Regions from separate parts of the Knoellia sp. AC549 genome, predicted to be linked through region 2. Evidence: predicted binding sites of a transcription regulator. Region 2 holds the regulator's gene; each other region holds the start of a gene.
What was found. Region 2 encodes LexA, which represses DNA repair genes until DNA is damaged. Its sites were predicted from a motif close to TCGAACANNTGTTCGA; they were not measured.

Region 1: ACZZ98_RS07775 (HNH endonuclease signature motif containing protein) is a predicted target of LexA. The motif match lies at 2,211-2,226, and genes of this name have one in related genera.
Region 3: ACZZ98_RS00540 (alpha-ketoglutarate-dependent dioxygenase AlkB) is a predicted target of LexA. The motif match lies at 2,248-2,263, and genes of this name have one in related genera.

The regions. Positions count from the first base shown of each region.
Region 1 is NZ_OZ409890.1:1,619,530-1,627,405, forward strand. It holds gene ACZZ98_RS07770 (BMP family ABC transporter substrate-binding protein) at 1-4, opposite strand, end outside; gene ACZZ98_RS07775 (HNH endonuclease signature motif containing protein) at 469-2,196, opposite strand; gene ACZZ98_RS07780 (NAD(P)-binding domain-containing protein) at 2,515-3,576, shown strand; gene ACZZ98_RS07785 (MOSC domain-containing protein) at 3,584-4,324, opposite strand; gene ACZZ98_RS07790 (OsmC family protein) at 4,321-4,752, opposite strand; gene ACZZ98_RS07795 (VOC family protein) at 4,955-5,377, shown strand; gene ACZZ98_RS07800 (GntR family transcriptional regulator) at 5,389-6,018, shown strand; gene ACZZ98_RS07805 (hypothetical protein) at 6,256-7,134, shown strand; gene ACZZ98_RS07810 (carbohydrate kinase family protein) at 7,176-7,876, opposite strand, start outside.
Region 2 is NZ_OZ409890.1:3,200,095-3,207,970, forward strand. It holds gene ACZZ98_RS15595 (ComEA family DNA-binding protein) at 1-297, shown strand, start outside; gene ACZZ98_RS15600 (ComEC/Rec2 family competence protein) at 294-2,672, shown strand; gene ACZZ98_RS15605 (LysR family transcriptional regulator) at 2,676-3,617, opposite strand; gene ACZZ98_RS15610 (Sir2 family NAD-dependent protein deacetylase) at 3,958-4,833, shown strand; gene lexA (transcriptional repressor LexA) at 4,844-5,590, opposite strand; gene ACZZ98_RS15620 (LysM peptidoglycan-binding domain-containing protein) at 5,786-6,193, shown strand; gene ACZZ98_RS15625 (VOC family protein) at 6,427-6,894, shown strand; gene ACZZ98_RS15630 (winged helix DNA-binding domain-containing protein) at 6,937-7,876, opposite strand, start outside.
Region 3 is NZ_OZ409890.1:106,300-114,175, forward strand. It holds gene ACZZ98_RS00525 (isoprenyl transferase) at 1-191, opposite strand, end outside; gene recO (DNA repair protein RecO) at 188-913, opposite strand; gene ACZZ98_RS00535 (peptidoglycan-binding protein) at 1,094-2,122, shown strand; gene ACZZ98_RS00540 (alpha-ketoglutarate-dependent dioxygenase AlkB) at 2,284-2,907, shown strand; gene ACZZ98_RS00545 (alpha/beta fold hydrolase) at 3,013-3,723, shown strand; gene ACZZ98_RS00550 (GntR family transcriptional regulator) at 3,792-4,445, shown strand; gene ACZZ98_RS00555 (1-aminocyclopropane-1-carboxylate deaminase) at 4,529-5,554, shown strand; gene ACZZ98_RS00560 (hypothetical protein) at 5,567-5,884, opposite strand; gene ACZZ98_RS00565 (MerR family transcriptional regulator) at 6,005-6,826, shown strand; gene ACZZ98_RS00570 (phosphodiester glycosidase family protein) at 7,032-7,876, shown strand, end outside.

The sequences.
Region 1 (7,876 bases), 1.6 Mb from region 2:
GCACGAGGGCGGAGACAGAGGCGAAGGCGAGGGTGGTGGCGGCGCGGCGACTGAGTCGTCCCGGCGCGGTCAGGGTGGTCAGGGGGAACGCGATCGGGTCATGGCAGGTCCTCTGGTGCCGGAGCGCCTCTGGGGCTGAGGCTCTCGCAGGTGTGCCGAGCAGTCTGTTGCGTCGCCCGCGTGCCCCTCATTGGCATCACCTGCCCAACGCGTCCGAGCCCTGTTGGCAGTCTCGACCGAAGGGAGCGTGCAGTGTTGCGATCGCGTGTCGCCGTCGTTGCCATCCGTGGCCGACGCAGCCCCACCCGGTCGAACCAGGCGATCCCGCCGAGGTGACCACACCCGCCGGTATGCCGTCCGCTCACCTTCGCGAGCTCACCGCGGCTTCCCCGTTGGTGCCGTCAGACCGCGCAGGTCACGGCGCGGTCCAGTAGATGACCGACCTGCCTGGGCCCGTCGGTAGCGAGCTCAGGCGGTGAGGTCCCAGCCGTCTGCTTGGTGCTCGGCCATCCACTGGTCGACCCAGTGGGCGATGAGGTGTGCGGGTGGTTCGTGGGTCCAGGGGTCGGGTGGTCCGGTGTCGAGGCGGGTCCGTTCGAATGCGCCCGGGTGCGCGGCGGGATGGTTCTTCGCTCGGGCGCGCCGGATCGCGGTCAGGCGCGCGGGCAGGTCCCGGTCGTAGGAGCCGGGCGTCAGGTCCCAGCTCACGGATAACCCGTATTCGTCGGGTGGGTGCACCGTGGCGGTGAGGCGTTGGTCGTGGACCTGGGTGTGGTGCCGCTGACAGAGCAGCGCCGCGTTGGCCAGGTCCGAGGGGCCGCCGTCGACCCAGTGGATCAGGTGGTGTGCCTTGGCCCACCCGGCCGGGACGTCACAGCCGGGGTAGGTGCACCCACCGTCGCGGTGCCACAACGCGCGACGCTGAGCCCGGGTGAAGAGCCGCACCGCCCGGCCCAGGTCAAGGACCTCACCCTCGGCACCCAGCACCACCGGGATGACATCGGCGTCGCACGCGAGCTGCCGCACCACCGCCGGGGACAGCATCGTGGCCTGTGCCCTGGACACCATCACCCGGCCACACCCGCCACCAGACCCAGCACCCGTACCCGTCATCGAGCCCGCAGAGTCGGTGCCAGTGGCGGCGTCGGTGTCGCTGTTCGTGTTGCTGTTGGTGTTGCCGTTCGTGTTGCTGTTCGTGTTGGTGTGTGTGTCGGGGTTGTCGCCGCTGTCTGCGTTCTGGGAGCGGAGCTTCTTGAGCAGGTCCTGCAACGTCATCCTCACGTGCAACGTCGTCGACGCCCCACCAGGAGTGGTGTTCGCGCCGTCCTCGCCCGCGACCCGGCCACAGACCGCAGCCAACGCTTCCGCGCGACGCTGCTCCGCCGGACGGGTGTCCCGCTCCCCCGTGACGTCGTTCGGGGCCGGCTGCGACAGCGGCCCGACCACCGCCTCCAACGTCGCCGCCTGTGCCGGGGTCAACCCGAGCCGGTACTCGGTGATGTCGGCGTCGTTGACCCGTGGTGAGGTCAGGTACGCCGCCTTCCGCAACCTGCCCTGCGCATCATCGAACTCGCCCTCGACCCCGAACATCGCCAACAGGTGCGGCCGCAACCGCCGCGCCTCCGCGCACCCCCACCGCACACCATGGTCCAGGACCGCGCCCGCCACCGTCGGCACCGCGCCCGGGAGGAGGTGGTCGGACAGCTTGGCCATCTCCTTCAACGCCGTCAACGCCAACCCCGCACCCACCTCCCCGGTGACCACACGCGCCCACACCACGCCCTCGGCCCGCTCCGGGTCCGCGTACGCCCCCGCCCCCGGACCGGCCGTGGACCAGAGCCCGCCCCGGACCGAGCACGCCACCTCCTGCGCGAGCTGCGCCACCTGCCCCGCGCCCCCCTGGCACAACGACGGCGCGTGCTCGCGCACCCAGGAGTGCACCGACCCCACCCCACGCCGGGCCGAGGTGAACTCCCCCCGGTGCGCCGCCTCCGCGACCACCCGCACCTGCGCCGCCCCCGCCCGAGCCTTCACGTCATCCAACAACCCCATGAACTCCGCCAGCTCCGGGCCACTCAACCGGGCCAGCACCTCCCCCAACGGGCCCGCCCCGGGGCCATCGGACGCGAGCACCTCCCGGGCACCCTCCAACACCGCACGCAGCCGCGCGATGTCGGTTACGTGGGCCTCGTTCATACCCACCATTGTCCTCGAACAAGTGTTCGTTTGTCAAGCCGGTTGGCCCGACTCCTCAGGTGAATTCCACACTGGCACAGTCGAATTCGCTAAGGCGTGGCCGACGTCGGGGCGGCTCACAACCCCGCTGACACGACGCTACCCACGGCCTCTGACAAGAGTTGGGTGGGCGGCAAGGTGAGCCGGGCGGCAGACCGAGTCACATATGAGGATGCGGGCGTTTGCGACGAAGGAGCAACTGAGCGCGCGTCCTCATATGTGACGGAGGTGAGCGGACGGCATACGAAGACATGCAGTCGCGTTGACCACGACGTGGAGGTGTGGGACTCGATCGTGATCGGCGCTGGCCAGGGCGGACTGGCCGCGTCCTACTTCCTGACCCAGCGCGGCGTCGACCACCTCGTCCTGGACTCCAACCCGCGAGCCGGAGGGGCGTGGCAGCACCGTTGGGACTCGCTCTCGATGCACGACGTCCACGGCGTCGCCGACCTCCCCGGCGAAGCCGCACCCGGCCGCTCCGGCCTGAGGGCGAACGTCGCCATCCCGACCTACTTCGCGGACTACGAGCAGCGGCACGGACTGCGCGTCGTCCGGCCGGTCGACGTCACTGAGGTCACGAGCGATGGCGACCTGCTCGTCGTCCACGCCGGAGAGCGCGAATGGTGGACCCGCACGCTGGTCAACGCCACGGGCACGTGGGGCCGGCCGAACTGGCCGCGCTACCCCGGGGTCGAGGACTTCCGGGGCGAGCAGTTCCACACCGCGACCTACCCCGGCCTCGACCAGCTGCGCGGCAGGCGCATCCTCGTCGTCGGTGCGGGTGCCTCAGCCGTCCAGTTCATCGGCGAGCTGGCCCCCGTCGCCCACCTCGTCTGGGTGACCCGCCGCCCTCCCCGGTGGCGCACCGAGGAGTTCGGGCCGCAGACCGGTCTGCAGATCGTCACCGAGGTCGAGAAGCGCGTCGTGGCCGGGCTGCCACCGACGAGCGTGGCTGGTGCGACCGGGCTCATGCTGCGCGAGCAGGAGCAGGAGGCGCTGCGGCTCGGCGCCTATGACGACCCGCGGCCGATGTTCGAGCGCCTCCTCGCTCATGGCGCGCAGTGGGCGGATGGAACGGTCGAGAGCGCGGACGTCATCCTCTGGGCGACCGGATTCCGTTCTGCCGTGGACCATCTGGAGCCACTGAGCTTGCGAGGCCCCCGTGGCGGGATTCCCCTGGAGCGCGTGCCGGGCAACGTCCAGGCTGCCACCACCGCTGTCCGTGACTCTCGGGTCCACCTCATCGGCTACGGCCCGTCGGCGAGCACCATCGGTGCCAGCCGGGCTGCTCGCCGGGCAGCCCTCGAAGTCGCCCAGCAGGTCGCTGAGCAAGCGTCCTAGGGCAGGCTCAGGCCAGCACGACCTTTCCCGGCGTGACGACGCGGGCGCCCCACCCGAAGAGCAGTCGCCCATCGGGACTCCGGACCTGTTCCAGCAGGCGTGCATTGCGTTCTCCCGTGACGGGATCCAGATCGATGACGGCACACCGCGCCAGCGCTTCGCCGACCTCGATGACCGCCTCGCCCAGCTGCAACCGGTCGCCGGGAGCCGGGTCCTCGTCTGCGTCCATGGTCACCGTCGCCCGGAAGCGGACATCGAGAGCCGGCGGCACGGCATACCCCTTGCTTGTCATCGCCTCTGAGAGGCGGCGCAGCGCGCCGGTGGCGACGATCGAGATCGGGTCGGCATAGACGACGTCGCCACGTTCGGCGCGCGCCAAGGCCACCTCCCGCCCGACGTGTGTGGAGAAGACAGCGTTGAGTGCGGTGTCCTGCAACCGGATTCGCGCACCGCGACCCCAGTAGTCAGCGACGTGTATGCCGTCCGCGGCGTCCTTCGCCGTCGCTTCCGTCGTGCGCCCGTCTGGCGTCGTAAGGGCCAACCGGTCGCCGAGGTCTCGGGCGACGAGCTGCAGGAGGGACGGGTTCTCAACGGTCCGCACGACACGTCGAGTGGCCCCGTCGACGAGGCACCAGGTGCGGTCGCCGACGGGGCCATGCTCGTCGAGCTCGATCTCGTCGCGGTCGATGTGGCGGGTGCCCTTGATGAGGGCGAGTCCGAGCCGTTCGACGCGCGGGCGTGGGGTCACTCGGAGAGCGTGGCCTCGAGCGTGATGGGGACGGCGCTGAGGGCCTGGCTCACCGGGCAGTTGGCCTTGGCGTCCTCGGCCGCGGCCTGGAAGTCCTCGGCGGACATCCCCGGCACGGCGCCGACGACCTTGAGGGCGATGCCGGTGATGCCGGTCCCGGGCACGAAGGTCACGGCCGCGGTCGTGTCGAGCGTGGTCGGCGCGGTGCCGGCCTGGGCGAGGCCGTTGGAGAAGGCCATGTTGAAGCACGACGAGTGCGCGGCGGCGATGAGCTCCTCGGGACTCGTCTTCCCGTTCGCCTCCTCGGCGCGCGAGGGCCAGTTGACGTCGAACGTGCCGATGCCGGATGACTCGAGCGTGACCTGGCCGTTGCCGCTGAAGAGGTCACCCTCCCAGTGGTTCGAGGCGGTGCGGGTCGTTCCTGCCATGAGGACTCCTTGGTCGGGGTGGGCTGCTTGCACCAACCTTGGCCTGCGACCTCTCCACGCACAAGGGCGGGGTCCGGGAAGGCCTGCGCGTGCTCATCACCCGGTGACGCAGTCCTGCCACCCTCCGACGCGCCGCTCTTGCGCCAAACGCGTCATATGTATACATTTGGTTCACTTGCACACATCAACCCAGGAGTATGCCGTGACTGCTCGCCCGTGTTTCCACCTCGCCATCCCCGTCGACGACGTCGCCGCTGCGCGGAAGTTCTATGGAGGGGTCCTCGGCCTGTCGGAGGGTCGGTCCGCGGAGCAGTGGATCGACTGGAACTTCTACGGCCACCAGGTCGTGACCCACGAGGTGGCCGTCCACCCCGGCCCGGCCGGGCACAACCACGTCGACTCGCACGAGGTGCCCGTGCCGCACTTCGGCGCGGTCCTCTCGGTCGAGGACTTCCACGACCTCTCCGAGAAGATGAAGGCAGCCGGTGCGACGTTCGTCATCGAGCCCTACCTGCGGTTCGAGGGTCAGCCGGGCGAGCAGTGGACGATGTTCTTCCACGACCCCTCCGGGAACGCGATGGAGTTCAAGGCGTTCGCCGACGAGTCGCAGATCTTCGCGAAGTAGGGTCTGCGCCCGTGCCCTCCGGAACCTCGACCAAGGCCGATCGCGTGCATGGGGCGGTCCTCGCCGACATCATGTCCGGCGCCCTGGCACCGGGGGCATTGCTGGACGAGGTCGCCCTGGCTGCGCAGCACTCGGTGTCACGCACTCCCGTGCGCGAAGCGCTGCGCCGCCTCCAGAGCGACGGACTCCTCCGGACCGGGCCACGCCGACAGCTGCTCGTCGTCGACGTCTCGCCGGAGCACCGCCGTGAGATCACGACCCTGCGCGTCGCCCTCGAGGGGGCCGCTGCCGCGACAGCCTGCGAGGTGCGCGACGAGGACGACCTCGACCGGCTGGAGCTGCTGCTCCTCAAGCAGCGCCGCGCCGCCGACGCCGGCGAGGCAGAGACGTTCCTGCGCCTCGACGAGGAGTTCCACCTGGCCTTGGCCGGGGTAGCCCGCATGCCGACCCTGTCGCGGATGCTCGGTCAGCTGGGCGCCTTCGTCCGGCTCGGCCGGCTGGGCGAGGCGACGACGCGCAAGCACATGCTCGGCCTGGCCCGCGAGCACGAGGAGCTCGTCGGCCTGCTCCGCACGCGCAAGGCCGCCCGTCTCCGCACCGCCCTGGCCACTCACATCAGCCAGACCACCCCCCGCACCTGACCCGCGGGTTTGCCACCCAATTCCCCCGAATCCCACGGGGCCCCGGCTGCGCGCGCCCGTGAGAAACGGGGGAATTGGGTGGGAACCTCACGGGCTGGACGGTGACAGAGGCCTGTCGTGGTCCTGCGCGTGACTTTCTCCCACTGATCGGCTGATCGCCGCCCATATGTGGCAGGAACTCCACCGCCGCCCTAGCCTGAAAGCGTCCGTCCCAGCACCCCCTGTCAGGAGCCAGACGTGAGCGAGCAGACCATCCCCCAGCAGCCCCGACGCCCCATCGACCGTCGCGCCGTCCTCAACCTCGGTGGGCTTACGGCCGCCGGTTTCGCAGCGGTCGCTGCCACGCCGGCATACGCCACGCCACGCGGGACCGGGCCGGTGGGTGACGAAAGGCGTTCGGCCGCAGGGTCGCTCGCGGCCGCGTGCGTCACCGAGACGACGATGCCCTACCAGAACACGATCAACTCGGCAGCACTCGCCTACGAGCCCACGAGCGCTGCGGCGAGCTTCCGGTTCAACACGACGATGCACTCGCGGCTCAAGGTGTGGCAGAGCTTCTGGGACGCGAACACGCCCTACCCGGCGATGGATCGCATCGACTCCTACGGCGCCTACGTCGACCGGGGCGACGGGTGCGTCTCGCTGCACAACTACGGTCGCGCGTTCGACATCGCGAGCGCCTGGACGGGCAGCACCCGGCACTTCTCGGCGCGCTACGACACGTGGAAGGCATGGACCGGGACCGAGCTCACCGGCGTGCGCGTGCAGTACTGGGCGGCCGCGGCCAGCCTGCACCTGCACTTCGAGCACACGCTGACCTACCTCTACAACACCGCCCACCACAACCACTTCCACGTCGACAACTCCCGCTCGGGGGCGGGCCTGTCGGTGCTCTCCAAGAGCGGCACCCAGACCTACTCGATCCAGGCGATGCTCAACTACGTGTGGGCCAAGGGCACCGGGATCGACGGCGTCTACGGCGCGGAGACGACCCAGCACTCCAACGAGGTGCTCGCTCGCATCGGCAAGGGCGGCACGCTGACGACGTCGCAGTCGCACTGGCACGCGTTCCTCACCGCGACGACCCGCAAGGGGACCGGGATGCAGGCCTACTGAGCTCCGAGCCCACCCCGCTCGGGCCGGCTGGGCGGGGTGGGTCAGGAGGTGGCTCGGAAGCCGTGCTTGTCCCCCAGAGCGAGGCACTCGGCCACGGGCAGCACGCCGTCCGACGTCCCAGCGCCCTGCAGGCTCGCTGCGGCGGCGCAGACGCCGAGCCGCAGACACTGGTCCACCGGCAGCTCCTCGTGCAGCCCGTAGACCACTCCCGCGGCGAAGGCATCACCGGCTCCCGTCGCGTTGCGGACCGACGAGCGAGGCAGGTGCACCGATCCCCGTCGCCAGAGGAGTCCTCCGGGAGCGGCGCCCACGCATCCGGCCGGGAAGTGCACGACCGCCAGCCGCGAGACGCCGACCTCGACGAGTCGGCTCGCGATCGACTCGTAGGTGGACCAGTCGAGCTGACCGTCCGCGTCGAGGGGCTCGATCGACACCCCGGTGAGGGCGGCGGCCTCGATCTCGTTGATCACCAGGTAGTCCAGGTGAGGCAGGCACGGCAGGGCCACCTCACGTATCTGCTCGGCCGGCAGCGAGACGAGCTCCATGGTCGTGAGCAGGCCCACTGACTGGGCCGCCCGCAGCAGGGTGGCCCAGTGGTTGCCGCCGTCGTCGGCGGGTGCGTCCAACCGCGGGTGCAGCCCGGGTGCGCCCACGTGCAGGATCTTGGCGCCGGACCTGGCGATATCGACGTCCTCGACCCCGAGCAGGGCGTTGGCTCCCTGGTGGTGGAAGAACGTGCGAC
Region 2 (7,876 bases):
GTGCCGAGGCCGGGCGAGGTCGTCGCCGGACCCGGGCCGGGAGCCAGTGCTGGCTCCGGTGCGGCCGGGGGCGTTGGCGCGGGTTCCGGCGCCGCTCCTGCCGGCGGCACCGTCTCCCTGAACTCGGCCGACCTCTCCGCCCTGGACACTCTGCCCGGCGTCGGACCCGTTCTCGCACAACGGATTCTCGACTGGCGCACCGAGCACGGCCGGTTCACGAGCGTCGAGGAGCTCGGCGAGGTGAGTGGGATCGGCGAGAAGCTGCTGGCCCAGCTGACTCCCAAGGTCACGCTGTGACGCTCGCGGATCCCGCGGAGCTCCGGGACCGGCGGGACGAGTGGACGCGCGAGGTCATTCGCTTCAGTGACGTCCGGCTGCTCGTCCCGGCGCTCGCGGCGTGGGCCGCCCTGGCGGGCACCCTGACTTGGTCGCCCGGGCCGCGATGGGCGGTGACGGCAGGCCTCATGGTCCTCGTGCTCGTGCTGCAGCTCTGGGGTCGCGGCCGACGACTCGTCCTTGTGCTCGGTGTCACCCTGCTGGTGCAGGTCGCCGGCAACGGTCAGCACGCCCTGCGCGGCCTGGGCGATCTCGACGACCTGACCGCGGCCCGGGCCGTGGTCACGGTCGAGGCGACCATCACCTCGGATCCGGTCATGCTCGAGGCGCGGGGCGGGAGTGAGCCGGTCGTCATGGCACGGGCCAGCGCGCATCGGGTCGACGGGCGGGGGAGGATCACCTCGGCGCACGCGCCGATCTCGCTGAGGGGCGACGCGACCCTGCTGCAGCTGAAGTGGCACGAGGGCGTGCGGTTGCGCGGGCGTCTGGCACCGCCGCAGCCGGGCTACCCCGAGGTGGCGGTGCTGCGGGTCTCGAGCCAGGAGGTCACGAGGCCGGCGGGCGTGGTCGCCCAGGTCGCCGAGCACCTGCGAGCGGGACTTCGCAGGGCTGTCGACCCCACGCCGGCCGACGCACGAGGTCTGCTGCCCGGGCTCGTCATCGGCGACACGAGTCGCACCCCGGCCGACCTCACCGAGGCCATGCAGGCGACGGGCATGACCCATCTCACGGCGGTGAGCGGCTCGAACATCGCCGTCGTGGGTGGGTTGGTGCTCGGGCTCTGCGTCCTCATGGGGGTGCGACGCCGGTGGCGGCCCTTCGTCGTCGCGCTCGCCATCCTGGGGTTCGTCGTCCTTGCCAGACCAGAGCCGAGCGTCGTCCGCGCTGCCGCCATGGGCCTCATCGGGCTCATCGGGATGAGCCGATCGCGTCGCGCCGCGGGGCTCCCGGTCCTCTCCGGCGCGATCGTGGTGGTGCTCGTCATCGACCCGTGGATGGCGCGGTCCTTCGGGTTCGCCCTGTCGGCCCTCGCCACCCTCGGCCTGCTCCTCTTCACCCGACCTTGGGGCGATGCCATCGCCGCGAGACTCCACCCCAGGGTGGCCTTCATGGGCCCGGCGATCGCCATACCCGTTGCGGCACAGGCGATGTGCGCCCCCCTCATCGTCCTGCTCCAGGGGTCGGTGAGCATCGTCGGGGTCGTCGCCAACCTCGTGGCCGCACCCCTCGTGGCCCCGGCCACGGTTGCCGGGGTCGCGGCCGCTCTCGTGTCGGTCGTCGCCGATGCTCCCGCCCAGCTCCTCGGCTGGCTCGGCGCCGTGCCCACCTTGGGGATCGCGCGGACCGCGCGCGTCATGGCTGACGTCCCGGGCGGCACGCTGCCCTGGCCCGACGGTCCACCGGGTGCCCTGCTGCTCGCGGGGCTCACCCTGGCGCTGTTGGTCACCGGGCGATGGCTCGGGCGTGCCGCGGTCGTGCGACCACTGCTCGCCCTCGTCGTCGTCGCCCTCAGCGCGGCGATGACGATCCCGACGCGGGTGGTGACGTGGCCTCCCGACGGCTGGCGCGTTGCCTTCTGCGACGTCGGGCAGGGTGACGCGGCGGTGGTCCGCACCGGCCCCCGGCGTGCGCTCGTGGTCGACACCGGACCCGAGCCGGCCTCTGCCGACGGCTGTCTCGACTCGCTCGGTGTCGAGGTCGTCGACGCTGTCGTCCTCACGCACTTCCACGCCGACCACGTCGAGGGCCTGCCCGGGGTTCTCGGTGGTCGGGAGGTCGGACAGGTCCTCGTCTCACCGGTTGCGGAGCCGGGTCACCAGGTCGGTGAGGTGACCGGCTGGACGCGAGCACGCGGCATACCCGTCTCGGCCGTCGCGGCAGGGGACCGGCTCTCGTTCGGCGAGGCCACCGCAGAGGTGTGGGCGCCCGTGCGCCGCATCGCGGCCGGATCGGTGCCCAACAACGCGAGCATCGTGCTCGCCGTCCACGTCGGTGAGGTCGACGTCCTGTTGCTGGGCGACGTGGAGCGGGAGGCCGCACACGACCTCGTGCTCAGGATGCGGCGAGACCCCGAGATGGCCTCTGCTGCAGGCGAGTTCGACGTCGTCAAGACACCGCACCACGGCAGCGCAAACCTCGACCCCGCCCTCATGGCTGCCGTCAGGGCTCCGGTGGCGGTCATCAGCGTGGGCAAGGACAACGACTACGGACACCCGACAGCTGCCCACCTGAGCATGCTGAGGAGCAACGGGTATGCCGCCTACCGCACCGACCAGCGGGGCCACGTCGCCGTCGTGGAGCGGGGGGACCAGCTCCAGGTCGTCACCGCCAAGTGAGGGTCAGCGAGCAGTGGCCCTCTTGCGGGTCTTGGCCGTCGACGCCTTGGCGCTCTCGACGAGCGCGTCGAGCGTGGCCCTCACCGACGGGACGCGCTGAAGGTCGGGCGTGGTCACGGCGACGATGTGGCGGCGCGAGGCCGGGGTCATCGGGAGGGCCGCGACGTCCTCGTGGTGGACCGTCTTGAGGATGAGGTCGGGGATGACCGCGACACCGAGCCCTTCGGCGATGAGTCCCATCACCGCCACGTAGTCCTCGGTCTCGTAGGCGATGTCGGGGACATAACCCGCCGTGCTCGCGAGCTGGAGCAGGTGGCCTCGGCAGCGGGGACAGCCGGCGATCCACGTCTCGTCCTTGAGGGCGGCCATGTCGACGTGCTTGGCACCGGCGAGGTCGTGGGTGCTTGGCACCGCAAGCAGGACCTCGTCGTCGAGGAGGGGGGTGGTGACGAACGCGTCGAGGTCCTCCTCGCCACGGCCGAGGTCGGTGCCCTCGTAGACGAAGGCCACCGCGAGGTCGCACTCCCCGGCACGCAGCGCGGCCAGCGACTCACGCGGCTCGCCCTCGCTGAAGGTGATGGAGACGCCCGGGTGCTCGGCCTTGACCTTGGCCAGGGCCTTGGGGACGAGGGTCGCCGAGGCGCTGGGGAACGCCATGAGGCGGACGCGGCCAGAGCGCAGCCCGGCGATGGCGGCGACCTCCTCCTCGGCGGCATCGAGGGCCGACAGGACCGGCCCGGCGTGGCGGGCCAGCACGGCACCGGCCTCGGTGAGGCGCACGCTGCGGCCGATGCGCTCGACGAGTGTCGTGCCGGTGCGGGTCTCGAGGCGACGGACCATCTGCGAGATGGCGGGCTGGGAGTATCCGAGTGAGAGCGCCGCCGCGGTGAAGCTGCCTTCGTCGGCGATGGCGCGCATGACCCGGAGGCCGGCTGCATCAATCATGGATCCATCCTATAACAGTCAGTTATCAATCGGCCAGTCCTCTGCACGCCGCGTGATGCGCTGACGGACGAGGGTCGGGCGTATCTGGCGGTGGTGCCGAGCCCTCCTCTCCAGCATGAAGGCCACGATGCGAAGGCGGACAGCCCGCCGCAGCCACCACCCGGACGTCAGCTGTGACGCCCTCGGCCGGTGGCACTGGAGGTGCCAGTGCGGAGCCGGAGCGTACGCGGGCGGGTCGGCCACCGACTGGCGCTGGATGGTCACGGGAGCGCTGGTCCACCAGAGCGCCTGCCCGGGCGAGTGATGCAGCGCGGTGCGTTGGGCGACCTACGATGGTGGGGTGAGTCGAGAGGTGTCCGTGGGTGAGGTCGCATCGCTCCTGCGCGACCGCGGCCCTGCGTTGGTCCTGACCGGCGCCGGCATCTCGACCGAGAGTGGCATCCCCGACTACCGCGGGCCCGACGGGAAGCGGCGGGTGACACCCATGTCGCACCAGGAGTTCTGTGCGACCAGTGATGCGCGACAACGTTATTGGGCCCGCAGCTTCATCGGTTGGCAGCGCTTCTCCGTCGCCGAGCCCAACGCCGGGCACCGAGCCGTCGCCGAGCTCCAGCGCGTCGGCGCGATCGGCACCGTCATCACCCAGAACGTCGACGGCCTCCACCAGGACGCCGGCACGCGCGACGTGATCGAGCTCCACGGAAGCCTTGCCGACGTCGAGTGCCTCACCTGCGGCGAACGCACCGACCGTGACCTCGTGCAGGCCTTCATGGACGACGCCAACCCCGGGTTTGCCTCTCTGGCTCTGGGACTGGTCGGCGACGGCTCACGGGTGAGCAGCCAGATCCGGCCCGACGGCGACATCGTCCTTGCCGACGAGGCCGTGCAGACCTTCGTCCCGCCTCGCTGTCTCCTGTGCGGGGACGACACCCTCAAGCCCGATGTGGTCTTCTTCGGCGGCTCGGTGCCCAAACCACGGGTGGAGCAGTGCTTCGCCCTCACCGAGGCCGCGCCGGTCCTCGTCGTGCTCGGGTCGTCGCTCAAGGTGATGAGTGGATACCGGTTCGTGCGACGCGCCGCGGCACACGGCATACCCGTCGTCGTCGTCACGTTGGGCCCCACGCGTGGAGACGCCGAGACAACGCATCGGATCGATGCGCCGCTCGGCGTCACGTTGACCGCCCTGGCGCGGGAGCTGGCCGCGCGGGTGGGGTGAGCCCAGCCGCTCAGATGCGACGCAGGACCGCCGTGACCTTGCCGAGGATCGTCGCGTGGTCGCCGTCGATGGGATCGAAGGACGGGTTGTGCGGCATGAGCCAGACCTTGCCGTCCTTGCGCTTGAACGTCTTGACCGTCGCCTCGTTGTCGAGCATGGCCGCCACGATGTCGCCGTTGTCGGCATTCGGCTGCTGACGCACCACGACCCAGTCACCGTCACAGATCGCGGCGTCGACCATCGAGTCACCGACGACCTTGAGCAGGAACAGTGAGCCCTCGCCGACGATCTGTTTGGGCAGGGGGAAGACCTCGTCCACCATCTCCTCGGCCATGATCGGCACGCCGGCGGCGATGCGGCCGAGCACGGGCACATAGCTCGCCTCCGGCCGCGTGTCGCCCGATCCCGTCGGGTCGAGGTCGGCGTCGATGTCGTCAGGAGCCGCTCCACCTCGGTAGCCGCGGATATCGCTCGGCGTGTCGGGGGAGATGACCTCGAGCGCGCGGGGCCGGTTGGGGTCGCGGCGCAGGTAGCCCTTCTTCTCGAGGGCGTGCAGCTGGTGCGACACCGAGCTGGGGGAGGTGAGGCCGACGGCCTGGCCGATCTCACGCATGCTCGGCGGGTAGCCACGGCGGTCGACCGAGTTGCGGATGACGTCGAGAACCTTGCGCTGCCGCACCGTCAGGGTGCCGTCGCCCGGGTCACGGTCGGGCAGCTGGTGGACGTCGGCGTCGTCCTGGCGGCGCTTGTCGCTCATGGTTCGTCTCCTCAGAGGGCGTTGTCGGTGGCGCCTGATTGGCTTTCTGACATGAGCACAGACTACGGAGTTCGGGCAGGTGTTTCAAACATCTGTTCGACGCGTGTCTTGAACTCCTCGAACGTCCGTGCTAGAAATCGTACAAGCGTTCGTTCGAACACCGTTTCGAGCGTGACACCGATCCAGGAGGACACCATGAGTGCAGTTGCAGTGCTGGACGGCACGACCATCGGGTATGCCGCACCGCGTCCGGTTCCGCGTCGCTCGACGCAACCGCGCCTCGTGTCGGTCCCCACCGGCGCGTCGGTGCCGGTGTTCGCGGCGCCGGCGCTGAGGGTCACCCGCGCCGGTCGTCTCGCCCTGACGAGCCTCGTTCTCCTGGTCGCTCTCGTGGTCGGACTCGTCGCCCTCACGGGAGGAGCGGCTGCGTCGGCGCCCGACGTGACGGTGACGGTGCAGCAGGGGCAGACCCTCTCCGAGATCGCCGCACAGCACCTCGCCGGGGTGTCGGTCGCGACCGGTGTCGCCGAGCTGCAGGCGGCCAACGACCTTGCCACGGCCCAGGTCCGGGTCGGTCAGACCATCGTCATCCCGCAGGGCTGACGCACACACTCCGAGCCGCTTCGACCCCGGTTCGGTCCTGAGTCCTTGGATGAGCTTCGACCCCTCTCCGACTCAGCATGGAGGGCGCCCCGCCACTCTTCGCGCGGGGCGCCCTTTGCTGTCTCGTCTCGGCCGCGGGTTGGTCGCGTTCCAGCGACAGGCGTGGCGTCGAGGTCGGACGCGAGAGGTCGCTCCGGTGCAATAAGACGGGGCTGTATGCGCTTGGACCTGTCATGACGGACGAGACGGGTGGACGCGTGCAGAAGGTCAGGCAGCTGCGAGTGGTGGTCGAGGCGGAGGACTACGACGCGGCGGTCCGGTTCTATCGGGACGTCCTCGGCATGGACGAGATCGCCGCGTTCTCCTCAGGAGGGGAGGACCGCGTCGCGATCCTCGAGGCGGGCCGGGCGACCTTCGAGATCGCCAGTCCTGCGCACAGGATCGCGATCGACGCCGTCGAGGCGGCGGGGACGCCGAGCCCAAAGATCCGGATCGCGTTCGAGGTGGACGACGCCGAGTCGGCGACCCGCGAGGCGGAGAGTGCTGGAGCAACCGTGGTCGCCGAGCCGGTCCTCACCCCATGGATGTCGCTCAACTCCAGAGTCGACGCTCCGGCGGGCCTGACGATCACCTTCTTCGAGGAGACCGAGGACTCGCACGAACGGGCCGAGCGCGACGGGTTCGGCACCAACGACGCCTGACCCGATCCACTGCTGCTCACGGGGGAGTCGGACGCCTCACCCTCAGGCGAAGACGAGGTTCAGGGGTAGGTCGTGGAAGGCTGCCAGGAACTGCGCGGCTTCGGCGATGCCATCGCGTTCCGCGTGGTCGAGGTCGACCTCGGGGCGGACGGTGACCGTGACGCGCTTGGCCTCGGTCCTGCGCTTGAACGTGCCGAGGTCCTGCCCGGCGACGACGACGATCCCACCGGCAGCCTCGGAGATGAGTCGGGTCCGGTCGGCGTCGGGGTTGCTCCTCGGGAAACCGGTCGTGGGATAGGTCAGTGCCGCCTCGTCGAAGGTCGACAGCAGGTATGCCGTGTGCTTGCGCGACGCGCGGGCCGTCACCGTGGGGTCGTACCAGAGGGTCTCGCCCTGGCACTCGACGGATTCGAGCGGGTGCGTCGACTGAAGCGAGCTGGAGGTCATGATCTCCGCTGTGGCAGAACGGATCTCGGTGAGGGTGAGCCCGCTCCAGCGCTGGAGGTCGCGCTCGGAGGCAGGGCCGTGCCCGGCGTGGAACCGGTGGGTCAGCTCGACGAGCGACCTCGCACGCGACCACGTGTCCGACTCCGCCGACGGGATCGTCTCGTCGACCAAGGCGTAGGTGTGCTCGGTGCCCCGGGGTGGCCCGGAGCAGATGACGGCCCTCACCTCGGCGCAGATCAGCTGGTGCGCCATCGTCTCGCCCGGTCCCGGCAGGCCTGCGGCGGCGAACTCCGGCCCGATCTCCTTGCGCGTCATCGACCGACCTCCGTGAAGGAGCTCGCGCAGGAGGTCGATGCCCCGGTCGATGATCTCGGGCGTGAGTCCCAGCTGGCGGTGTCGGGCCGGCATGGCGGCCTCGACCTTGCCGCCGGTGAGCCCCTGGATCCAGCGAAGGTCCTGTGGCGCGACGTGGTGCCACGTCGGTCGGAGGATGTGCGTGCGCACCCAACCGCCGGCCGACTGCTCGGCCAGCACC
Region 3 (7,876 bases), 3.1 Mb from region 2:
TCGATCGCGCCGGCGACGACATCGAGGAGGGCGCCCTCACCGGCTTCGTGGCCCTTGGTCCGGGGCAGTCCGCGCTGGTTGGCCCAGCGTCCGTTGCCGTCCATGACGATGGCGACGTGGCCCGGAACCAGTGCCGGAGCCAGGGTCGGCGGCTGCGCGCCGCTGGGGTGGGCGAAGGGCCGGCTGGTCACCGCTCCACCATACGGAGCGAGCGCACTCCGTGCTCGAGGTGCCACTGGAGGAACGCCGTCGTCAGCCCACTCCCCTCCCTCCGGTGGCGCAGGTCGGAGGCGTCGGCGATGAACCAGTCGCCCGCGAGGAGCGCGGCGAGCAGTCGGAGCGTGTCGGGAGCGGGCGCCGCGGAGCCCGGGGGACGGCACGAGGAGCAGACCGCACCACCCGAGACGATGTGGAACGCGCGGTGGGGACCCTCGGCTCCGCACTTCGCGCAGTCGTGGAAGCTCGGCGCCCAGCCGGCGATCGCCAGGGCGCGCAGGAGGTAGGCGTCGAGGACGAGATTGGGATCGTGCTCCTTGCCCGCGAGCGAACGCAGGGCGCCGGTCACGAGGAGGTACTGCTGCAGCGCCGGCTCGCGCTCCTCAGTGAGGCGGTCACACGTCTCGAGCACCGCGTTGGCGGCCGTCCACGCGTCGTAGTCGCGCGAGACGACGTCACCCCACGACTCGAGCGTCTCGGCCTGGGTCACGGTGTCGAGGTTGCGACCCTCGTAGCACTGGAGGTCGACGAGCATCCCCGGCTCGAGCCTGGCGCCGAAGCGGGACTTGGTGCGGCGCACGCCCTTGCCGACCGTGCGGACCTTGCCGAGGCTGCGCGTGAGGACCGTGATGATCCGGTCCGCCTCACCCAGCTTGTGGGTGCGCAGGACGATCCCCTGGTCTCGGTAGAGCGGCACCTCCCGATTGTCCCCTGCCACCCTGACAAAGCAGGTATGCCGTGCCGCCCGCGGCCGTGGGGTTATACCGATGACGGCCCACAGCGCTGACGGGCGGCTCCTCCCATGGACGACCCCCCGGGGCGCCCATAGGTTCGTGAGGGTCAGACCATTTCCGTGCATCCGACAAGGGGTAGGACCATGTGTGAGCTTCACGACCAGCAAGGGACCCACGACCACGACGCTGTGACCTCGCAGCCCGACGTCGGACGTCGTCACCTCCTGCGCGGAGCCGGCGGCCTCCTCCTCGGCGGCGGGCTGGTCGTCGCAGGCGCCGGCGCCGCCCATGCGGCCACGTCGCAGAACGGTTGGCCCGCCAGCAGCAGCCCCACTGCCATCGGCATCACGGCGCTCTCCGTGTCGGGGCACAGCTTCCCCGCCGGCGTGCGTGGCGGCCAGGTCCACACGATCCTCGGCTACGTCGCTCAGCGCTTCAACAACGAGGTGGAGGCACTGGTCACCCCCGGATGCTGGGGCTACAACTACCGCGAGATCTCCGGCAGCACGAGCCTGTCCAACCATGCGTCGGGCACGGCCATCGACTGCAACGCGCCCCGGCACCCGCTCGGGGCGTCCGGCACGTTCTCCTCGACCCAGGTGAGTCGCATCCGCTCGATCCTGACCTACTGCAACAGCGTCGTGCGATGGGGCGGCGACTACTCGAGCCGCAAGGACGAGATGCACTTCGAGATCAACGTCGCCCCCGGCGACTCCCGCATCGCCCCGCTGGTCAGCAAGATCGGTGGTGGCACGACTCCCCCACCTCCGACCACCACCTGGTCCACGGTGAGCTCGGGAGCCACTGGCTTCCGGGTGGTGGCGATCCAGCACCTGCTCCGGGCCAGGGGTCAGTCGCTGACCGTGGACGGTGTCTTCGGTGCCATCACCGTGAGCAAGGTCAAGGCCTTCCAGTCCTCGCGCAGCCTCGCCGCCGACGGGGTCGTCGGACCCAACACCTGGTCTGCCCTCGTGGTCACGGTGAAGTCCGGCTCCTCGGGTGAGGCCGTCGTCGCCGCCCAGAAGACGCTCACGGCCCGCGGGTACGCATGCACGGCCGACGGAATCTTCGGTGCGACCACCACCTCCAGGGCCAAGGCCTTCCAGACCAGCCGTGGTCTCGTCGCCGACGGCATCGTCGGCCCAGCGACCTGGGCCAAGCTCACCCTCTGACCCCTCAGGAGTGCCGCATCATCGGGTGACCCGATAAAGACCCGCTCGACCCGAGTTGCCAGGTCGGGTCGAGCGGCCCGAAGCAGGGTCACCCGATAATGCGGTTGCGGGGCGGGGTTTGGGTCTAGAACACACGTTCGATCTGCGGTAGGCTCGGCGGCATGGCCGCAGCGCTGCAGCACTCGCTCTTCGACACCGGTGACGCCATCGACCTCGGCGCCCTCGCGCCGACGCGCACGCTCCTCGACCGCGGCGCCTGGGTCGACTACCAGCCGAGCTGGCTCACCGGCGCCGACCTGCTCTTCGTCGCCCTGCACCACGACGTGCCGTGGAAGGCGGAGCGACGGGAGATGTACGAACGCGTCGTCGACGTGCCACGCCTGCTGAAGTTCTACGAGCAGGGTGAAGCGCTCCCCCACCCAGCCCTCACCCAGGCTCGAGATGCGTTGTCCCACAGGTATGCCGGTGAGCTGGGTGAGCCGTTCGTCTCCGGCGGCCTGTGCCTCTACCGAGACGGTCGTGACTCCGTCGCGTGGCACGGCGACCGGATCGGACGGGCGAGGGACCAGGACACGATGGTGGCCATCCTCTCCGTGGGCTCCGCTCGGTCGCTCATGCTGCGACCGCGAGGGGGTGGACGCTCGATCGGCTTCTCCCTCGGGCACGGCGACCTCGTCGTCATGGGCGGATCCTGTCAACGGACCTGGGACCACGCGATTCCCAAGACCAGCAAGCCCGTCGGGCCGCGGATCTCCATCCAGTTCCGACCCCACGGCATCCGCTGACCCCACCCTCCATGCCACCACCTTTTCTCCCTTGACTCTCGATGAGGCACAGCAATATATTGCATATGAGACGCCCACCCGCCCCGACTGAGAGAAGGAAATGCCATGAGCACCGCCACGGATGGATCGATCAGGAACGTCGTGCTGGTGCACGGCGCCTTCGCCGACGGCTCCGGCTGGCGTGGGGTGCACGAGCGCCTGACGGCCCGCGGCTACCGGGTCTCGATCGTGCAGAACCCGCTCACCTCGCTCGAGGACGACGTCGCGGCCACCACGCGGGTGCTCGACCGCCAGGACGGGCCGACCATCCTCGTCGGCCACTCCTGGGGCGGCACGGTCATCACTGAGGCCGGCCTCCACGAGAAGGTCGCCGGGCTGGTCTACGTCGCCGCCCTGATCCCCGACAGCGGCGAGAGCTCGGGCCAGCAGTACGACGGCTTCGCCGCGACTCCCGACTTCGTCATCGACATCGGCGAGGACGGGTTCGGGTTCCTGAACCCCGAGCACTTCAAGAAGGGTTTCGCCGCCGATGCCAGCGACGCCGATTCCGACCTGATGCGCGACGCGCAGGTGCCGGTGAACATGGCGGTCTTCGCGCAGACGGTCTCGGACGCCGCGTGGCGTCAGAGGCCCAGCTGGGCCGTGTTCGGGACCGAGGACAGGGCCTTCGACCAGGCCATGCTGCAGCACATGGCGCAGCGGGCAGGCGCCGACGTCACCACTGTTGCGGGGAGCCACGCCGTCTACCTCACCCAGGCCGACGCGGTCTCGGACGTCATCGTCGCGGCGGCGGAGGCAGCTCCGGCGGCGGCCTGAACCCCGTGCCGCATCCGGACCCGCACGGCGCTTTGACTCGCCCCGTCATGCAGGGTGCAATACGTTGCATGCCGATCCCCTCGACGTCGACTCCTCCGAGTCGAGCCCTCCTGCGAGACGACGTCTACGGGCGGCTGCGCGAAGCCATCATCGACGGGACGTTCGAGCCGGGCGAGCAGCTCCGGGACGCCGAGGTCGCCACCTGGCTGGGGGTCAGCCGAACCCCGGTCAGGGAGGCCCTGCTCCGTCTCGGCCAGACTGGCCTGGTCGTGGCTCGACCTGGACGCTCGACGATGGTCAGCACGATCGACGCCCGGACCCTGCACGAGGCACGGGACGTCGTGGGGGCCATGCACCAGCTCGCGGTCCGCGAGTCCGTGCCGAGACTGACCGCCGACGACCTGCGCCGGATGAGCGAGGCCAACGAGAGGTTCGAGCAGGCGGTCGTGGCCGGGGATGTCGAGGCAGCGCTCGCCGCGGACGACTCGTTCCACGGCGTGCCCGTGGACGTCTGCGGCAACCGGTCCCTGGCCGTCGTCCTCGAGCAGTTCACACCGGTGCTCCGCAGGGCTGAGCGGCTCCAGTTCGCCTCGGCGAAGGGCCACGACTCGATCGTCCGGCACCAGGAGCTGATCCGACTGTGCTCGGCGGGTGACGCGGACGGCGCCGCAGCTGTCGTCTTCACCACGTTCCACTCGCTCTCCACGGCCGACGGGGCCTGACCCGCGAACATCCCGCACTCTCCCGTTCCGCCGGAGCCGGGACACAAGGCCCATTCCCAACCGCCCTCCACCGAGGAGATGTCGTGAAGCTGCACGAGTTCCCGCGCCACCCGCTGACGTTCGGCCCGAGCCCGGTCCACCGCCTCGACCGCCTCACCGCCCACCTCGGTGGGGCAGAGGTCTGGGCCAAGCGTGAGGACGTCAACAGCGGACTGGCCTACGGCGGCAACAAGATTCGCAAGCTCGAGTACATCGTCCCCGATGTCCTGGCCTCGGGCGCCGACACCTTGGTGTCCATCGGCGGCGTCCAGTCCAACCACACCCGCCAGGTCGCGGCCGTCGCTGCTCACCTCGGGCTCAAGGCTCGCCTGGTGCAGGAGAAGTGGGTGCCGTGGGACGACCCGGTCAACGACAAGGTCGGCAACATCCTGCTCAGCCGGATGATGGGTGCCGACGTCCGCCTCGACACCGCCGGCTTCGACATCGCCATCCGACCCTCGTGGGAGGACGCGGTGCGCGAGGTCAAGGAGTCCGGCGGCACGCCCTACGCCATCCCTGCCGGGGCCAGCGAGCACCCCCTGGGTGGTCTCGGCTTTGCCAACTGGGCCTTCGAGGTGGCCGACCAGGAGGAGCGGCTGGGCGTCCACTTCGACACGATCGTCGTCTGCACGGTCACCGGGTCGACGCACGCGGGCATGGTGGCGGGCTTCGCTGCACTCGAGGAGCTCACGGGGGTGCGCCGCCGTGTCCTCGGGATCGACGCCTCGGCCACCCTGGCCCAGACAACCGACCAGGTCGGCCGGATCGCACGCCACACCGCCGAGCTGATCGAGCTCGGCCGCGACCTCCGTGACGACGAGATCACCGTCCTCGAGGGGTGGGCCGGCGACCTGTACGGCATACCTGTCGACTCCACGATGGAGGCGATGCGGCTGGGCGCCGAGCTCGAGGCGATGATCACGGACCCGGTCTACGAAGGGAAGTCACTGGCGGGCCTGATCGACCTGGTCTCCAGCGGCGAGATCCCGCACGACTCCACGGTCCTCTACGCCCACCTCGGCGGGCAGCCCGCCATCAACGCCTTCCACTCCCTCTGGCCCAGCCCCTAGCCGCGGCGGCGGTCAGCGGATGGTGAGCGCGCGGATGAGGTCCCCGCTGAGCGTGAAGAGGTAGGTGAGGTCGGCGACGTGACCGGGGAAGTCGCCCTCGATCCGGTTCACCACCGCCCACCGGCTCGCGTCGATCCGGCGAGCCGTGACGAGCTCGGTCGTGTAGGTGAACTCGCTCCCGGCTCCCTGGAGGAAGTCGAGCACCTGGGCGGACCCGGCATACCTCTCGTCCTGGTCGACGACGACGGCGTCCTCGGTGAAGGTGCGTGCAGCGGCGTCGGCCTCGCGTGCCGCGTGGGCGGCGAGGAACTCCCGGATCGTCGCAGGCAAGCTCGATGGACTGGTTGCTGGTCTCGGTGGGGATGCTCATGTGGCCGAGCGTGCCGCCTGTCCCGGGCGGAGGGTCAAGCGCTGGAGTCTCCCCCTGGGAGAGGGTGCAGACTACGGCGCGTGGACGCAGGCCTGAGCATCGGAGAGTTCTCCCGCCTCACCCACCTGAGCGTGCGCACACTGCGGCGCTACCACGAAGCCGGACTGCTCGCTCCCGCCAACGTCGACGACGTCACCGGCTACCGCTACTACGCGGCCAACCAGATCCCGAGCGCCCAGGTCATCCATCGGCTACGCGACCTCGACGTCCCGCTCGCGGTCGTGCGACGCATCCTCGCGACCAGCGATCCGGATCTCCGCTCGCACCTGGTGAGGGAGCACCTCCACCGCCTCGAGTCCGAGCTCGACCGCACGCGGGCCGCCGTGCGGTCGCTGAGACGCCTGCTCGCGCCCGAGCCGGCCCCGGTGCAGGTGGAGGTGCGCTCCCTGCCCTCCGCGACAGTCGCCGCGATCGAGGGCGAGGTGGACCTCGACGACGTGCTCAGCTGGTATGCCGGCGCGATGGCCGAGCTCGACGCCACCCTCGACGACTCCGCCGGGGACAGCAGCGGTGCTCCGGGGGGTGTCTACGACAATGCGCTCTTCGAGGTCGGCCGGGGGCACGTGCTCGTCCACCGACCCTGCCCCGACCCTCCCCGCAGGGGGCGGGTCCATCCCGTCGAGCTGCCCGCCGTCGAGCTGGCGGTGGCGACCCACGTCGGCGACCACGACGACATCGACGTCACCTACGGCGAGGTGGGGGCGTGGGTCGTCGCCAACGCCCTCGCGGTCGCCGGACCGGTGCGCGAGACCTACCTGACGGGACCGCGGGACACTCCGGACCCGTCGTTGTGGCGCACCGAGATCGGTTGGCCCGTCTTTGCGGTGACGCGCAGGACCTGACGCGCACAACCTGGCGCGCACGACCCGACGCGCACGGCCTGACGCGAGAGGCCGCACGCCTGGCTCTGCCTTCAGGGCGCCGCCCGGTTCTCGCCGAGCGGTCAGCCCTGATCGGTGCCAGAATCATCGTGTGAACAAGTTACGTTTGCCGGCCATTCATCGGGGAAATGTTTCCACGCCACTCCGCCGCGGTGGAATCCCCGACATGCCAGTCTCCTCGCGCTCGACCCGCTCTCGCACCCGGAAGGGCCTCGTCGCGGCGACGATCGCCCTCCCCCTCGGTCTCCTCGCACCCACCGCGGCGCAGGCCTCCAGCCCTGGTCCTGACGCCGACGACCGCGCCCCGGTCACGCTGGACCTCAACCCTGCAGCCGGTCGCGTGGCCGCGGGCAGCTCGGACGTCAGTGAGCCCAGAGTCCTTGCGGCACAGGCGAACCAGATCGACGACCGCCTCTGGCTCAGTGACGTCACGCGACCCGTCGCACCCGCCGTCTCACTGCGTTCCTTCGAGTGGCTCGACGCTGCCGGCTTCATGCGCGGAGACCTGCTCAAGGTCGACCTCGCCGCCGGGTCGGTCAAGCCGGACTACATCAACAACGGCAAGGTCGCCTCGGCCAGCCCGCTCACGGAGCAGGCGGAGCCGCGTCGGGCGGTCGCTGCCGTCAACGGCGACTATTTCGACATCAACAACTCCAACGCTCCCCAGGGCGGTGCGAAGCAGCTGGACGGGACCGTCGTCAAGGGACCCAACCCGGGACACAACTACGCCGTCGGCGTGGGCGATGACAACCTCGGTCGCATCACCTCGATGTTCCTCCAGGGCAGCATCACCCTGCCCACCGGCCCCATCGCACTGGACGGTCTCAACCAGGCCGCGATCCCGGCGGACGGCGTCACCGTCTTCACGCCCCTCTGGGGTGACTACACCCGCACCCGGGTCACCGGAGGTGCGACCAAGGTCCGCGAGGTCGTGACTCGCGACGGCGTCGTGGAGTCGGTCGCCACGGTGGCCGGAGCGGGTCAGCTGGACCAGGACCAGGTGGCCGTCGT